Regions from separate parts of the Azospirillum thiophilum genome, predicted to be linked through region 3. Evidence: riboswitches for the same ligand, from Rfam matches in the RefSeq annotation. Region 3 holds a riboswitch; each other region holds the start of a gene.
What was found. Region 3 has a riboswitch for cobalamin ahead of AL072_RS25295 (CbtB domain-containing protein). Riboswitches for the same ligand answer to the same signal wherever they lie in the genome.
Positions count from the first base shown of each region.

Region 1: another riboswitch for cobalamin. It lies ahead of AL072_RS31365 (ABC transporter ATP-binding protein); the one in region 3 lies ahead of AL072_RS25295 (CbtB domain-containing protein).
Region 2: another riboswitch for cobalamin. It lies ahead of AL072_RS10145 (ribonucleoside-diphosphate reductase subunit alpha); the one in region 3 lies ahead of AL072_RS25295 (CbtB domain-containing protein).
Region 4: another riboswitch for cobalamin. It lies ahead of AL072_RS19000 (energy-coupling factor ABC transporter permease); the one in region 3 lies ahead of AL072_RS25295 (CbtB domain-containing protein).

Region 1 is NZ_CP012406.1:677,721-681,924, reverse strand. Features, by position in the region: gene AL072_RS31375 (flagellar protein FlgN) at 1-383, shown strand, start outside; gene AL072_RS31370 (hypothetical protein) at 380-919, opposite strand; cobalamin riboswitch at 1,457-1,677, shown strand; gene AL072_RS31365 (ABC transporter ATP-binding protein) at 1,805-2,644, shown strand; gene AL072_RS31360 (ABC transporter substrate-binding protein) at 2,655-3,641, shown strand; gene AL072_RS31355 (FecCD family ABC transporter permease) at 3,638-4,204, shown strand, end outside.
Region 2 is NZ_CP012401.1:2,185,242-2,189,445, forward strand. Features, by position in the region: gene AL072_RS10140 (ribonucleotide-diphosphate reductase subunit beta) at 1-339, opposite strand, end outside; gene AL072_RS10145 (ribonucleoside-diphosphate reductase subunit alpha) at 395-2,338, opposite strand; cobalamin riboswitch at 2,448-2,683, opposite strand; gene AL072_RS10150 (acyl-CoA thioesterase) at 2,915-3,358, shown strand; gene AL072_RS10155 (LysR family transcriptional regulator) at 3,423-4,204, opposite strand, start outside.
Region 3 is NZ_CP012404.1:552,186-556,389, reverse strand. Features, by position in the region: gene cobN (cobaltochelatase subunit CobN) at 1-385, opposite strand, end outside; gene cobW (cobalamin biosynthesis protein CobW) at 527-1,600, opposite strand; gene AL072_RS25300 (CbtA family protein) at 1,613-2,380, opposite strand; gene AL072_RS25295 (CbtB domain-containing protein) at 2,390-2,578, opposite strand; cobalamin riboswitch at 2,622-2,841, opposite strand; gene AL072_RS25290 (ABC transporter ATP-binding protein) at 3,181-3,948, shown strand; gene AL072_RS25285 (ABC transporter ATP-binding protein) at 3,941-4,204, shown strand, end outside.
Region 4 is NZ_CP012402.1:1,230,218-1,234,421, forward strand. Features, by position in the region: gene AL072_RS18985 (TonB-dependent receptor family protein) at 1-338, opposite strand, end outside; gene AL072_RS18990 (DUF2244 domain-containing protein) at 457-1,002, opposite strand; gene AL072_RS18995 (DUF2946 family protein) at 1,073-1,498, opposite strand; cobalamin riboswitch at 1,732-1,992, shown strand; gene AL072_RS19000 (energy-coupling factor ABC transporter permease) at 2,188-2,868, shown strand; gene AL072_RS19005 (DUF2946 family protein) at 3,050-3,472, shown strand; gene AL072_RS19010 (DUF2946 family protein) at 3,904-4,204, shown strand, end outside.

The DNA of each region.
Region 1 (4,204 bases), on a different replicon from region 3:
ACGCGGTCGAGGCGCTGTCGGCAGTGCTGGAGGAGGAGTCTGCCTGCATCGCCGCCGGCATGCTCGACCGGCTGGAGGTCTTCGCCCACCGCAAGGCGGCGATGGCCGAACAGCTGGAATCCTCCGTGCTGCGGGCGCGCGACGAGGGCATCCGCCTGCCCGACGATCTGCGCGCGATGACGCTGGAACGCATCGACCGGCTGGACCGGGCGGTGTCGGTCAACGCCGCCGGCCTCGTCGCCCTGCGCAAGGCGGTGCTGACCATCAACCGCAACCTGCTCGCCGCGCTTGAGAAGGCGTCGAGCGACGGCACCTATGCCCGCGACGGCCAGGCCCGCCGGCCGGTGGAACTGTCGGCCTCCGGCCTGAACGCCTCGCTTTAGCCCCGGCCCTTCACGCTGGACAGTTCGCCGGCCTGTTCCAGCTTGATGATGCTGGCGACCAGCGCGCGCTGGAAGCCGCGCGCGTCCGACGGCAGCGCCACCCCGCTGCCGGTCGGCCAGAATTCGACGAAGGCGAGGCTGCCCTCCTCCCCTGCGCCCGGCCATTCGAAGGCGACGCCCAGCCCGATCTCCTTGGTCGTCCGCCGATGATCGGTGACGAGGATGTGCGCCTCCCAATGCATGCCGCCGGTGCCCTTTTCCGCCCGCTGCTGGCTCCAGCCGCGCAGATAGTCGCGGAAGCTCTCGGACTGGCGGTCGAGCCGCACATAGCTCGACCGGTCTGTCACCGTCTGCGCCAGCCGCGTGGTGTAGCGCGCCTGGGCCAGCGCCCGCGTCACCTCCGCGCACAGCTCGTCGATCTGGGCGAAGCTGCGCCGCACCGTGTCGGCAAGGGCGGTCGCCAGGGTGGGACCGCTCAGGGCCGCCTTGCCCTGGTCCTTGCGGTACATGTCGAAAAGATCGTCCGAATCGCCCATCGCCATTCCCACGCCAGCGCCATCACCCCTATGGGCGGACCGCACCCTCCGAATTCAGCAAAAACACGTTAATAGCCGATGAAGCGGCAGTCGAAAGGGATGTGGAAAGCCCCGCCGATCTTTCCTTGCGGACCGCCCGCTCGCTCGATATGTTACGTTATAACATTACATATCGGACCGCGACGCATGACCGGGCAGCCACGAGGATGAAATACTATTTTTGCGCGCATCTCTTTGGCGACGGTTGCCCTCTCCCGCCCCGGGAGAGGGCGCAGAGCCGACGGACGCAGGCCGGACGAGCACCGAAGGTGATCGTAGGCGGAGCGCAGTCGCGAGACTTGCGAGCGACTTTGGACCCACGAAGTGGGGAGGGTGAGGGGTGGGCCAAGAGTCCCGAACCGCATGGCTTCGTGCCTAACCCCTCACCCTTCCCAAGCTGCGCTTGGGCCCCTTCCCTCTCCCGGGACGGGAGAGGGACTCACATGCGATTTCCCGGACCACACGCTGACGGACCTTGACCGCGGCGGCGGGGTCGCCCATGAATGCGGCGGTACTGGTTCTTCCGGCGGCCTCCGCCGGAAGCTAAGAGGGAACCCGGTGAACCGCGTTTCGCGGTAAAGCCGGGGCTGCCCCCGCAACTGTGAGCGGTGAGCCGTTCCGTCATTTTACGCCACTGGCGCCCTTCAGGGTGCTGGGAAGGCTGGACGGACCGGCGACGACCCGCAAGCCAGGAGACCTGCCAGCACCACAACGAATCGTCCTCGGGCGGGGTGTCCCGGTGGAACGCTTGCCATGCGTGTGGCCGGAGTCCGTCCAGGATACGCCCGCGCATGCTCCGCAAGTCGTCCGCCCGGTTCCCCTGCCCCGCAACGGCAGGAAGCACGGATGACGCCAGCGCCTTTCCCGACCGGACCATCCCAAAAACCATCACCACCCGCCGCCATCGCGGTGGAGGGGCTGGATTGCCGGCTGGGCGGCAGTCTGGGCGGCCGGACCGTGCTGCATCAGGTCGGCTTCTCCGTTCCGCCCGGCATCCTCCTCGGCATCCTCGGCCCCAACGGGTCAGGCAAGACCACGCTGCTGCGCTGCCTCGCCGGGTTGCAGGCCCCCTCGGCCGGCAGAATCCGCATCGAGGGCGAGGATCCGCGCGCCCTGCGCCCGGTGGAGCTGGCCCGCCGGCTGGCGCTCCAGGCGCAGGATTCCGCCGCCGCGCTGGGCTTCACCGTGCGCGACGTGGTCGGCATGGGCCGGCTGGCCCACCGCCGCTCCGCCTTCGCCGGTCCGGGGCCGGAGGATCGCGCCATCGTCGAGGACGCGCTGGCCCGGCTGGAGCTGACCGCGCTGGCCGACCGCCCGGTCGAACGGCTGTCGGGCGGCGAGCGCCAGCGGACGATGATCGCCCGCGCCCTGGCCCAACGCCCGCGCATCCTGCTGCTCGACGAGCCGACCAACCACCTGGACATCCACCACCGCTTCGCCCTGCTCGACCTGCTGCGCGGCCTCGGCATCACCGTGGTGGCGACACTGCACGACATCGATCTGGCGGCGCGCTGGTGCGACCGCATCCTGTTGATGAAGGACGGCCGCCTGCTGTCCGACGCCCCACCGGACGCGGCGCTGACCCCCGAGCGGCTGGCCGCGGTCTACCGGGTCGCCGCCACGGTGGACCGCCATCCCGGCAACGGCCGGCTGCGCATCGACCTCTCTCCCCTGCCGGCCACCTGACGGACCGCTCATGATCCCGCCCTTCCTCCGCGGCCTTGCGCTGGCCCTCCTGCTGGGAACGGCCGCCTGCGGTGCGCACGCCCAGAGCTACCCGGTCGAGGTCGCCAACTGCTTCGAGACCGCCCGTTTCACCGGCCCGCCCAAGCGGCCGATGGTGCACGACACCAACATGACGCAGACCATGCTGGATCTCGGCCTCGCCGACCGTCTGGTCGCCGTTTCCGGCATCGCCGGGGCCGAGCACCGGCTGATCGCCCCGCCCGGCGCCCCGCCCGGCATCGTCGCCGCCCTGCCGCGGCTGCCCGACCGCGCCCCGACGCTGGAGGCGGTGCTGTCCGCCGATCCCGACTTCCTGTTCGCCGGCTGGAGCTACGGCTTCAACGAGGCGCGCGGCCTCACCCCGGCGCGGCTGGCCGAGATGGGGGTCGCCACCTACAGCTTGCGGGAAAGCTGCATCCGCATCGGCCCGCGCGAGCCGATCAGCATGGACACGCTCTACGCCGACCTGCTGTCCCTCGGCAAAATCTTCGGCATTTCCGAGCGCGCCGAAGCGATGGTCGCCGATTTCCGCCGCCGCGTCGCCGCGGTGACCGAGCGCACCGCCGCCGCCACCGAGCGTCCGCGCGTGATGTATTGCGACGACTGCCACACCGACGGCGCGCCGCTGTCGGTCGGGCGCGAGGGCATGACCAGCCTGCTGATGGAGCTGGCCGGCGGCCGCAACATCTTCGACGACATCCCCAACAGCTATGTCCGGGTCAGCTGGGAGGAGATGGTGCGGCGGAATCCGCAATGGATCATCGTCAGCGACCACCGCATCCCGGCCGAGGCGGCGATCCGCCATCTGCTGGCCGCGCCGCAGCTGGCCGATGTCGAGGCGGTGCGCGAGCGCCGCTTCATCGTCCTGACCTATGCCGAGCAGACGCCCTCGACCCGCAACGTCGATGCGCTGGAACGGATGGCCCGCACCCTGCACCCGGAGCTGTTCAGGCAATGAGCCGCTCCCGCCTGCCCCTGCTGCTGGCCGTCCTTCTCGTGCCGTCCCTGGTCGCCGCCGTCGGCTTCGGCGCCGCGCCCATCCCGGTCGCCAAGGTCTGGGCGGTGATCGCGCACGAGCTTTGGCCGGCGCTCCCCCCGCTCCCCGACGCCAGCCGGGCCGAGCGCAACATCGTCTGGGAACTGCGGCTGCCGCGCGTGCTGCTGGGCGCGCTGGCCGGGGCCGGGCTGGCGGCGGTGGGCGCCGTGCTCCAAGTGGTGACGCGCAACCCGCTGGCCGACCCCTACCTGTTCGGCGTGTCGGCCGGCGCCTCGGTCGGGGCGGTGACCGTCCTGCTCTATGCTGGCGCCGTGGCCGGATCGGTGGGCTTGCCGGCCGCCGCCTTCCTGGGCGCGCTCACCGCCATGCTGGCCGTCTTCGCGGCGGCACGGGGCCGCGACGGCACGGTGAGCAGCGAGCGGCTGGTGCTGACCGGGGTCGCGGTCGCCTTCATCCTGCATGCGGTCACCAACGCGCTGATCGTCGCCGCCATGGACCGCGGGGCCGACGCCGCGCTGTTCTGG
Region 2 (4,204 bases), on a different replicon from region 3:
GGTGAAGGCGGCCATCATCATCTGCACTTCCAGCGGCTGGAAGATCGGCATGTAGCGCTTGAGATAGTTGTCGCTGACCTCGACGTCGCTCTGGGTGAAGAAGCGGAAGATCTGGGTCAGCAGGTTGCGCTCGCCGTCGGTGACGCGTTCGGAGGTCCAGTCCTTGATGTCCTCGCCGAGCGGCACCTCCTCGCCCATCCAATGGACCTGCTGCTGCTTCTTCCAGTAGGCGTAGGCCCAGGGGTAGCGGTCGACGTTGTAGGCGGCCGAGCCCTGCAGCAGCCCGACGCGGCCGGTGCCGATCAGGCTGACGGGATCGAGGTGGAGAAGCGAGGTCATGGGGCGGGGATCCGTGATGGCGACGGGGAAGGCGGGCGGACCGAAGCGGGACGGCTCACTGGCAGGCGAGGCATTCCTCGTAGTCGGTGCGCGGCACCTGCAGGTCCGCCTTGTCCGCCGCGCGCTCCTTGCCGGCGAAGGCGGCGCGCTGCACCGATTTGGAGCGGCAGTAGTAGAGGCTCTTCAACCCCTTCTCCCAGGCGGTCCAGTGCAGCATGTGCAGGTCCCACTTGTCGATGTCGCCCGGCAGATAGAGGTTGATCGACTGGCTCTGGCAGATGAAGGGGGTGCGGTCGGCGGCGAACTCGACGATCCAGCGCTGGTCGATCTCGAAGGCGGTGCGGAAGACCGCCTTCTCGTCGTCATCGAGGATGTCGAGATGCTGGACCGAGCCCTCATGCTCGATGATCGACTGCCAGATCTCGGGCCGGTCGGCGCCCTTGGCGGCCAGCAGCCGTTCCAGATGGGGGTTGCGCACCGGCATCGAGCCCGACAGCGTCTTGTGGGTGTAGATGTTGGCCGGGATCGGCTCGATGCAGGCGCTGGCCCCGCCGCAGATGATGCTGATCGAGGCGGTCGGCGCGATCGCCAGCTTGTGGCTGAAGCGCACCATCATGTTGCGCTCGGCGGCGTCGGGGCAGGGGCCGCGCTCGTGGGCCAGCAGAACCGAGGCGGCATCGGCGTCGCGGCGCAGCTTGCGGAAGAAGCGCAGGTTCCACGCCTTGGCCACCGCGCTTTCGAACGGCACGCCCCTAGCCTGGAGGAAGGAGTGGAAGCCCATCACCCCCAAGCCCACCGAGCGTTCGCGCATCGCCGAGTAGACGGCGTTCTCCATCCCCTCCGGCGCCTCTGCGATGAAGCGGGTCAGCACATTGTCGAGGAAGCGCAGAACGTCCTCGACCAGCCCCTCCTCGCGGTTCCACTCGTCCCAGGTCTCCAGGTTCATCGAGGCGAGGCAGCACACCGCCGTGCGGTCGTTGTCCAGATGGTCCTTGCCGGTCGCCAGCGTGATCTCGCTGCACAGGTTGGAGGTGGAGACGCGCAGGCCGAGGTCGCGCTGGTGCTTGGGAAGCGCCCGGTTCACCGTGTCGCCGAACAGCAGGTACGGCTCGCCGGTCTGCATGCGGGCCTCCAGGATCTTCTGCCAGACCTGGCGCGCGTTGGCATGCTTCAGGACGGCGCCGCTCTTGGGGCTGACCAGCGGGAAGGGCTTGTCGTCGCGCACCGCCTCCATGAAGGCGTCGGTGATGACGACGGCATGGTGCAGGTTGAGGCTCTTGCGGTTGAAGTCGCCCGAGGATTTGCGGATCTCCAGGAACTCCTCGATCTCCGGATGGTGGATGTCGAGATAGACGGCGGCCGAGCCGCGCCGCAGCGAGCCCTGGCTGATCGCCAGCGTCAGGCTGTCCATCACACGGATGAAGGGGATGATGCCCGATGTGCTGCCGTTGCCCTTGACCGCTTCGCCGATGGACCGCACGCCGCCCCAATAGGTGCCGATGCCGCCGCCGTTGGACGCCAGCCGGACATTCTCGTTCCAGACGTCGACGATGCCGTCGAGCGAATCCGGCACGGCGTTGAGGAAGCAGGAGATCGGCAGCCCGCGCGTGGTGCCGCCGTTGCTGAGGATCGGCGTCGCCGGCATGAACCACAGGCGGGAGATGGCGTCGTAGAGCCGCTGGGCATGGGCGGCATCGTCGGCATAGGCGGCGGCGACGCGGGCGAACAGATCCTGGTAGCTCTCGCCCGGCAGCAGGTAGCGGTCGTCCAGCGTCGCCTTGCCGAAGGCGGTCAGCAGGGCGTCGCGGCCGCGGTCGATGCGGATGACGGAGGGATTGGGCGGCGTCCAGCTCTGCACCGGCGCGCGGTTGACGCCGTGCCGGTCGTCCAGGCGATCCGGTGCCCGTCGGGGCAGCGTCAGCAGGTTCCCGTGACGGTCGAAACCGCTGGCGAGCTGCTGGACGAGCTCCTGGGCAAAGTCTGGGGCGTGGGCCGGCATCCGTGATCCCTTGTTCTTGTGCGGCGGGACGGCACGACGGCACGGCATGCAGGCACCGGGCGAAAGCGCCACGGGCGAACACGCGCACCACCGGGTCACCCCGCCCGTGGACGTTCATCTGGTTACGGCAGGTCTCCTGGCTCGCGGGTCATCGCGGCTTCGTCCGGCCTTCCCGGTGCGGCCCCTGAAAATCAGGTTGGCACCAGTGACGCTGAAACGACGAAACCGCTCTCCGCTCACAGTTGCGGGGGCAGCGCCGGCCTGACCGCATTCACGCGGCGGCACCGGCTTCCCTCTTAGCCCCGTATCTTGTCGGACACGAGGACCGTAACGCTAGATACGGTAGGGCTTGGCCGTGCGGGCGTCAAGCGCTTCCCTCTGGGGCGGCAGGGTGACCGCCTGTGGCGGCAAACGCAATTGCCGTCTATGCCGACGCCGTTCTTTTGCAAGATTAACCAATTTGCAGAGTACCCTTTGCCGATTTCGACTTTTTCACCAATAGACCATGAGTTAATCATGCACATACTCCAATCACCAAAGGATCTCGCCAATCTATGAATACGAGTGGAAAAAGAAATGGACAGCGCCCATGCCGCCGAGAAGCGCCGGCTTTCCTTTCCTGATGGGCAGGAAACCCGCTTCCTCGAAATGATATTCCCCGAGCAGGCCAACCATTACGGCACGCTGTTCGGTGGCACCGCCCTCGACTTGATGGGGAAGGCCGCCTTCATCGCGGCCAGCCGCGCCGCCCGTCATGCCGTCGTCATGGCCTCGTCCGAGAAGGTCACCTTCCACAGCCCCGTGGCGGTCGGCCAACTGGCGGAGCTGGTCAGCCGGGTCGAACGGGTCGGGCGGAGCTCCATGACCGTCCACGTCTCCCTCACCGCGGAGGTGCTGGCCACCGGGGAACGCCGGCTGGCAGCCGAGGGGTGGTTCGTCATGGTTGCCGTCGACGACCGGGGGAGGCCGGTCCCGGCCATGACCTTTCAGAGCGTTCAACGCGACACCTCGCAGGGCTGAGATCTGCGCGAAGCGCGCCGAGCGCCGGAGCGGGCATTGCCCGGCAGGGGCCGGCCGTGACCGATCAGGCGGCGGCCCCGTTGCGGTGGGCCAGCGCCAGATCGATGAATCCGCGCAGATAGTCGATCTCGGCGTCCGCCTCGCGGAAGCCCAGGAAGATCTGCTTGGCGACGCCGTCCCGCCCCAGCCGCACCGGGCTCACGTCGAACCTGGCGCTCTGTTCCTCGACCAGCCAGCGGGGCAGGGCGGCGACGCCGCGGCCGTGCGCCACCATCAGCAGCATGATGTCTGTCGTCTCGATCGGCTTGTGCTGCCGCGGGCTGATCCCGGCCGGCATGAGGAACCGGGTGTAGATGTCGAGGCGGTCGGTCGCCACCGGGTAGGTGATCAGGATCTCCTCGGTGAGCTGCCGCGGTTCGACGAAGGCGGCGTCGCGCAGCCGGTGCTTTGGGCCGACCACCAGAACCTGCTCGTAGTCGAACACCGGTTCGAAGCGCAGCCCGGGCTTGAACAACGGGTCCGGCGTGACCAGCATGTCGATCTCGTGGCCGAACAGCGCGCCGATGCCGCCGAACTGGAACTTCTGCCGGATGTCCATGTCCACCTTCGGCCAGGCATCGACATAGGGTGCCACGATCTTCAGCAGCCATTGATAGCAGGGGTGGCATTCCATCCCGATGCGCAGGGTTCCCCGCTCCCCCTGGGCGAACTGCTGGAGCCGTTCCTCGGCGTGGGACAATTGCGGCAGCAGGCGGTTGGCGACCGCCAGCAGCCATTCCCCGGCCTGGGTCGGCCGCAGGCTGCGGCCCTCGCGGTGCCAGACCTCCACCCCGATCTGATCCTCCA
Region 3 (4,204 bases):
TGCCGTAGGCGGTGAGGTTGGGGTCGGGCTGCGCCTCCCCCGGCAGAACGGCCAGCGGGATGTTGCGCTCCCGGCAGAGGCTGGACAGCCGGTCGAGGCCGTAGCGCCAATAGCCGTTGCCGCCCAGCAGGCGCAGCACCACCAGTTTCGCCCTGGCAACGATGCTGTCGGCATAGAGATCGACCGACAGCGGATGTCCCAGCCGGTTCAGGTTGGCGAGGCGAAGGCTGGGCAGGTGTTCGCGGCCGGTCCGCCATGCGGCGGCGAGCGCGGTCAGGTCGCTGTCGGAAAAGGACAGCATGACGAGGTCGGCCGGCGTCTGCCCCAGATCTTCGGCCTGGGGGCCGGCGTCGAGTTCGTCCTGGCGGGCGGCGAGCAGATGCATGAGTCGATGTTCCAGGGGCGGCGGCGCCCCCTCCCTCCCCCTCTTCGAGGGAGAGGGTAGATTTGCGATGCGGCGGCAATCCCCTCTCCCGCAAAGCGGGGGAGGGTTAGGGAGGGGGCAAACGCCGCAACAGCTTAATTCTTACCCAACAACCGCCGCCGTCACCGCCTCGCGGTCAAGCCCGGTTTCGCCGATCACCACCAGCCGGCTGCGGCGCTCCTCGCCGGGTTTCCACAGGCGGTCGTAATGGCTCTGCACGCGGATGCCGACCCCCTGCACCAGCAGGCGCATCGGCTTGCCGGGCACGTCGATGAAGCCCTTCAGGCGCAGCACGCCATGCAGGGCGGCCACATCCTCCAAGGTTTTCACCAGGGCGGCGGGATCGGGCTGGGACGGCAGTTCCACGACGAAGCTGGTGAAGTCGTCGTGGTCGTGGCCTTCCTCATCGTCATGATGGCTGGGGCGGTTGGCTAGGTCGTCCTCCACCGCCGCTCCGACGCCGAGCAGAACCAGCGGATCGACGGACCCCTGGGAAGCGCGGACCAGCTTGGCGCCGCTGCCGATGGCGCGTCCGGCGGCGTGGCCGAGGGCCTCGCGGATCAGATCCTCGACGCGGGCGAGGTCGGCGGCGTCGACCAGATCGGTCTTGTTGACGACGATCAGGTCGGCACAGAGCAGCTGGTCCTCGAACACCTCCTCGACCGGCGTCTCGTGGTCGACCGTGCCGGCGGCGTCGCGCTGGGCCGCCAGGGCCGCCGGATCGGGGGCGAAACGACCCTCCGCCGCAGCGGCGGCGTCGACCACGGCGATGACGCCGTCCACGGTGACGCGCGACTTGATCGCCGGCCAGTGGAAGGCCTGGACCAGCGGCTTGGGCAAGGCCAGGCCGCTCGTTTCGATCACAATATGCTCGGGCGGCTGCGGCCGGGCCAGCAGCTTTTCGATGGCCGGGACGAAATCGTCGGCGACGGTGCAGCACAGGCAGCCGTTCGCCAGCTCGATCACGTCGTCTTCGGTGCAGGTCGGGCTGCCGCAGGCGCGCAGGATGTCGCCGTCGATGCCGACATCGCCGAACTCGTTGATGATCAGGGCCAGCCGGCGGCCTTCGGCCTTTTCCAGCAGGCCGCGGATCAGCGTGGTCTTGCCAGCGCCGAGGAAGCCGGTGATGACGGTCGCCGGAACTTTCCCGGCAACCGTTTTTGCAGGTGCGGACATGGGTTCGGCTCCTTAACGCGTGCCGGTCTGCAACCGGGCGGCGGGGCTGGGTTCGGCGGCCAGCCCGCTCATCAGCCAGCCGCAGACGGAGCCCAGGATCGCCCAGAACAGGGCGGCGGTGCCGAGCGAGGCGGCGACGAACCGGGCCGCCAACTCCGGCGGGACAGCGCCTTCGGCGCTTTCCGGATGGGGGGCGCCGACCAGATGGGGCAGTGCCGCGATCAGCACGGCGACGGCGATGACCAACCGGTTGCGGGCGAAGGCGAGCGCCGCCATGCCGATGCCGGCCCCGACCGATGCGGCGAGCCACCAGAGCTGACGGGCTTCCAACTCGGCCCCGGCCATGCCCGGCAGTTCCGGAGCCAGGCCGAAGGAGGGGGCCAGCGAGACGGCGAAGAAGCCGCCGACACCCCAGACCAACCCGCGGCGGGCATCGACGGGCCGGCCGGCCAGCAGCATGGCGGCGCCGAGCAGCAGCGCATAGGCCACGCCGGTCAACAGGTTGGCGACGATGGTCAGGCCGATGCGCTGCATCGCCTCGTCCGGCGTGGTCGGCACGCCCTCGCCAACCTCGCGCACGGGGCCGTGCTGGTGGGAGTCGGCGGCACCGCCGGCAGGGGCAGGGGCAGTGAGGGAGGCGACGGGCGGGGTCACCACCTCGTATTTCTCGGCCTCGAGGATCAGCGGGACGGTCGTCGCCTGCTGAACGACGGAAGCGGCCGTGCCGGAGAGCACGCCCGCGACCAAAGCGGCTGTGAACAGCCGCCGGATCAGATCCATGACTTGGGCTTAGTGGCAGGGAAACGCGAAGGAATGGCGGGTGTCATGCGCCGCATCGTGGATCTGCTGCGGCTGGGCGAAGCCGACGCCATACAGCAGGAAGCTGCCAAGCAGGATCGCGGCGAAGGCGGCGACCGAGGTCCGGGCGGCGCTACGGGTCGCGGAACCGGCGGTGGCGTGGAGCGGATGGGTGGTCATCAGGCTGGTCCTTGCTCTCCCGCCACACCCGGCGGGGTTGGGTAAATCCATCGGTCCGCCGGCAGGTTTCCTGGCTCACGGGTCACAGCATCGCGGCCCGCCTTCCCGACCCTGCGGTCAGTGGCATGATGGACCGGACGCTCGCCGCACACAGTTGCGGGGGCAGCCGCGGCTTGGGGCCTTTCCGGAAGGCCCGTACCGCATTCCCTATTATCCCCGCCGTCCGTAGGGGCGATCAGGGCACCGTCGGGCGGTCAACATCGCAGTGCGCACACAGTTTGGCAAGTGCGCAATCACGCCCCGGCCGCACGGACGATCTTGCACACAAACCTTTTGACTGCTGTCATGTTTGCTGGACAGAGTGTCCGGGATTCCGACACTTTTCAGTGCAACGGTGGGAGCGGAGGAGGCAGCGCACAGGAGCAAACCACCGGAGACACAAAGGGTCCATGCGCCGGACCGAAGGGATATCCGCTGTGGCACGAATAGTGCGTACAACAATCGGTGAAACGTCCCACCGCATGGCGGCCGAGCCGGGAACTTCCGGCCCCCGGACCACCGGGAACCCAAAGCAAGGACGAAGGGAGGAGAATTCGCGACCGATGAACGCCGCACCGAACGACGACATCATTCTGGAAGCGCGCAACCTGACGAAGGAGTTCAAGGGCTTCGTCGCGGTCAAGGAGGTGAACCTGCAGGTGAAGCGGGGCACCATCCATGCGCTGATCGGCCCGAACGGCGCCGGCAAGAGCACGGTGTTCAACCTGCTCACCAAGTTCCTGACGCCCACCCGCGGCCAGATCCTCTACAAGGGCCGCGACATCACCCGCACCAAGCCGGCCGACATCGCGCTGATGGGCTTGGTGCGGTCCTTCCAGATCTCGGCCGTCTTCCCGCATCTCAGCGTGCTGGAGAATGTCCGCGTCGCGCTCCAGCGCCCGCTCGGCACCAGCTTCCATTTCTGGAAGTCGGAGTCGTCGCTCTACGACCTGCACGATCGCGCGCTGGAGCTGATCGAGGCGGTCAACCTCTCCCCCTGGGCCGGGCACACCGCTGCCGAGCTGCCCTATGGCCGCAAGCGGGCTCTCGAGATCGCCACCACCCTGGCGCTCGACCCCGAGGTGATGCTGCTCGACGAGCCGCTGGCCGGCATGGGCCATGAGGACATCGAGGGCACCGCGGCCCTGATCAAGCGCGTCGCCGCCGACCGCACCGTGCTGATGGTCGAGCACAACCTGTCTGTCGTCGCCCATCTCTCCGACACCATCACCGTGCTCCGCCGCGGCGAGATCCTCGCCGAGGGGCCCTACGAGGTGGTGTCGAAGAACCCGCAGGTGATGGAAGCGTATATGGGGACCGGACATGCCTGAGGGGATGAACACCAAGACCGCCCGAGTGGGAACGGCCATGCTGGAGATTTCCGACCTGCACGGCTTCTACGGCGAGAGCCATGTGCTGCACGGCGTCAGCCTGGAGGTGCGGCAGGGCGAGGTGGTGACGCTGCTTGGCCGCAACGGCGCCGGCAAGACCTCGACCATGCGCGCCGTCATGGGCATCATGGCCAAGCGCACCGGCTCGATCCGCTTCCAGGGCCAGGAGCTGATCGGCATGGCCCAGCACAAAATC
Region 4 (4,204 bases), on a different replicon from region 3:
CCGGAGCCGCGGATCGACACCCGGTTGTCGACGTTCGATTTGGGCTGCGTCACGACGCCCGGCACCCAGCCGAGCACGTCCCTGATCGTGTTCGCGGCGCCGTTCTTGAAAGCCGTGTCGGGCACGAGTTCGACGCCGCCCGGCGTGCGCCGGATCAGCTGTGCCGCCTCGTCCGTCGCCGGCACGGTGAGCGACGAGCCGGCATTGCCGGTCACGGTGACCGGCGGCAGCAGGGTGGGAGGAGCGGCATCCTGGGCGAACGCCACCGACGCCGCGCTTGCCATCAGCGCGGCCAGCAAGGCCGGGCGGGTCATGGTTCTCAGAGAGTGGCTGGGCATCGGGTCTTTCCTGGATCAGGCCGGGCCGCCGCCGGCTCCGCCATGCGGTGCCGGTGCGGGCCGGGTCTTTGAAAGCGGAGCGCGCCGGGAATGACGCGGAGGGAGATGACGTTGCGGCTCAGCGCGCTGCAGGCGCGCGGCCGATGTGACGGGCCAGCGCCTTCGCCAGATCGAGCCGCTCGGGCCCGGTCAGGAAGGTGCCGACGGTTTCCGACCGGCCATGGCTGGTCAGGCGCAGTTCAGGGCCGCCGGCCCCGCCGGGAACGACCGCCAGCCGCAGCCAAGCGGTCTGCCATTCGCTGGCCGACCGCCGTCCGGAGCCGTCGATGCGCTCCAGAAGGGTGTGGTCCGGCCAGATGCGGATGCGCTCGGCCTGCCGCCGGCGCCGGGCGTCGGCGTACACGGACCAGAGGGCAAAGGCGAGGACGAGCAGGGAATAGACGGCCATCGGCCAGGCGCCGAGCCGCAGCCAGGCGTACAGGGTGATGGCGAAATAGGCGGCGAGGACACCGGCGAACAGGACGCGGCCGTGACGGGTGCCGCTGTCGTTCGGGGTGGCGACGGCATCGAACAGCGGTTCATCCGTCGTCGCCCCGGGAAGAGGCTGGACGACGGGGGCGAACGCGGTCGTGCCGGCCGCCTCCCCGAAGAGGAGATCGGGCATGCGGAAACTCCGGTCGATCGATCATGGCAGGGCGGCGGCAAGCATGAAGCCCGCTTGCGCCGCGGGGCGATCAACCGGTGACTGGCGGTGCGCGCGCCTGGAGGGTGGACAGGAACCAGCCGGCAGCGATGCGGCTGCCGGGCAGTTGCTCGGGACCATGCCGTTCGAAATCGACGGACATCGCGAACACGGCGAGCGGCGGCATGGCCAAGCCGCCGATCAGGGGGCACAACGGGCAGGAACCGCCGGACATGGCGTGTTCGGGCGCGCCGCTGTCCGCGGCGTCCGGATCGACCGGCATCCCGCGATCATCGAGCAGCACCGTCTTGAAGCCGTCCGGCGCGCAGATCACGATCCGGCTGGTATCGGCGGCATTGGCTGCCTGGATCACAGCGGGCATCCAGGCCCAGGAAACGATCTGCAACAGCAGCGCGACCGCACCGGCCAAACCGCCGATCCGCCACGCCCGTCGCCTTCCGTTCCGGTCCAGGATCATTCCACTCCGCCGACCAATCCGCCGACCACCCGCCCTGCCGTGTCCCGAAACTGTCGCGGATGCACGGCGTCGTCGCACCATAGCCCGGGCCGCCCGCGCAAGACGAGGTCATTCTTCTACCAATGACCCGTTCCGGCACCGATCCGGACAGGGCCGGACAGGGCCGGAAGACGTGCCCCCGGCCGTCCGGCCAGCCGCGGGGGAGCCTATTGACGGCGGACGCATCCTGACCTTACCGTGAGGATGGTTATGGTTCCTTGCACGTCCGCGGGCATCCCCGGACGTGCAAGGCTAAGAGGGAAGCCGGTGCGCCGCCCCCCGACCGGGGAAGGAGGCAAGACCGGCGCTGCCCCCGCAACTGTGAGCGGCGAGCCGCTTCGTCCTTTCAGCGTCACTGGCGCGTTTGCCCGCTTCGCCGCGGGCAGCGCCGGGAAGGCCCGACGAAGCAGCCTGGACCCGCAAGCCAGGAGACCTGCCTGACCGATCGAACGTCCTCGGGCGGGGTGCCCCGGCGACCGCTTGCCGATGCGATGGGTTCCCGGAGTTCCCGGCCGCCCGCACCCCCGCAAGCCGTCCGTCCGGCCCCATGCCCAGGGACAGCGCTCCTGCGATTGGGGGAATGCGATGCCGGCACCGGTCCGCGACAGCGCCCCTTTTCGACCATGGCTGATCTGGAAAGGGCACACAGCATGCACATCGAACCCGGCGTCGTCGACGGCGCCAAGATCGTCCTCAGTTACGCAACGGCGGCCGGCGCCTTCGCCCTTGCCGGGAAAATGGCGCTGGATGGAATCCGCAACGACGGCGGCGTCGTGCCGCTGGCTCTGCGCAGCCTGATCGCCACCGCCCTCGTCTTCTCCTTCTTCGAGATCCTGCCGCATCACCCGGTCGGCGTGTCGGAGGTGCATCTCATCCTCGGATCGACCCTGCTGCTGCTGTTCGGTGCCGGGGCGACGGCCATCGGCCTTGCCGCCGGCCTGCTGATCCAGGGCGTGCTCTTCGCCCCCTTCGACCTGCCGCAATATGGGATGAACGTCACGACCCTGCTGGTTCCGCTGTGGGGCATCGGCCTGCTGGCGAAGCGGATCGTTCCGGCATCGACCCCCTATGTGGAACTGAAATACTCGCAGGCGCTGGCCCTCTCCACCGCCTATCAGGGCGGCATCGTCGCCTGGGTGGCGTTCTGGGCCTTCTACGGCCACGGCTTCACCGCCGAGAATGTCGCGGAGGTCGCCAGCTTCGGCGCCGCCTATATGAGCGTCATCATCATCGAGCCGCTGGCCGACCTCGCCGTTCTGGCCGTCGCCAAGGCGCTGCACCGCTACAGCCAGGGCCCGCTGTTCAACGCACGCCTCCATCAGGGCGCCTGAGCGGATCGCGCCCGCCGGCCTGCCGGGGACGGGTTCCCGGCCGGACGGCGCCGCGCGATGTCCATGGATGTCCATGGGCGGAGTAATGTCTTGCCGGGGCTCCGGTTCCATGCCATGAGTCCCGCACAATGATTTGGCCGCCTGTTCCTTCCGGCGGTACAACCGACGAGCGACCGGGACCTTGACCCTTCCTCGCACCTTCACCGACCGCATCCGCAGCGCCGGCCTTCTGGCCGGAATTCTGGCGTTTGTCGTCCAGATGATGGTGTGGAGCGTGACGATGCCGGCCATGGCATTGGATAGCGGTTCCGGCGGATTGGAGACGATCTCCATCTGCTCCGTCGACGGCATCAGGACGATCACCGTCGATGCCGACGGGCAGCCGGTCCCGGATGACGGCGGCTCCGGCTCGACTGGCGCCGCGAAGGGGCATTGCCCGCTCTGCCCGATCATGGCCGGCGCCGGGCTTCCGCCCCAGCCGCCGCTGGCCACCCCCGCCCAAGCCATGGTGCTTGCCGATTCCCGCACCCTGCCCGGCGATGTCGTCGCGGCCGGCTGGTTCCTGTCCAGCCTCCAGGCGCGTGCACCGCCGGCCGCTGGCTGAGCCGGCGTTCCATTCCCTTCCCGTCCGCACCCTGACCGACGCCTCTCCGCCGCGTGGCCCGTAACGCCATGATTGTGCGCATGGCCGGAGTCCGTGCCCGACGGATCGAAAACCCCGGCATCTCTCCCGCGGTCGCCTGCGGCCCGTCCGAGCAAACCAAGCCTCCTCCGTGCCGGGGATCCGCCTGATCGCGGATTCAATACAAACGGAAAGGATGGCGTGGCCGCTTCTTTCCCGCTCGCATTTCTCCCGTTCCATCGACGCCCGTCCGCCATGCCTCGCGCATCCACCCCGTTCCTCTGCCTGCCCCCAAGCCTGCCGGGCGCCGCCGACGCGCGCGCCGGCCATACGCACCGCATGGGCGGAGGCCGGCTGGACTATCGGCCGGCTTGTCGGCCGGCTTATCGGCCAGCGTGCGGTCGGGGGCGGTATTGACCGCCCTTCCGGACTTCCTGCGCCTGCGCATCGGCGCGCTGTGCTGTCTGGCCCTGCTGACCGGACAAGCGCTGACCGCCGCCCTGCTGCCGCCGCCCGCCGCCCGGACCCCGCTGTTCGCGGAAGGCCTGCTCGACGACCGCATCGTCATCTGTACCGCCGCCGGCCTCGTCGTCATCGACCGCCGGACCGGCGAACCCGTCGCAGCCGGACTGCCTGGTGACGGGCGCTCCGACGACGGACATGACGGCGAACACGCGGGTGCCTTCTGCCTGTTCTGCCTGCCGATCCTGCATG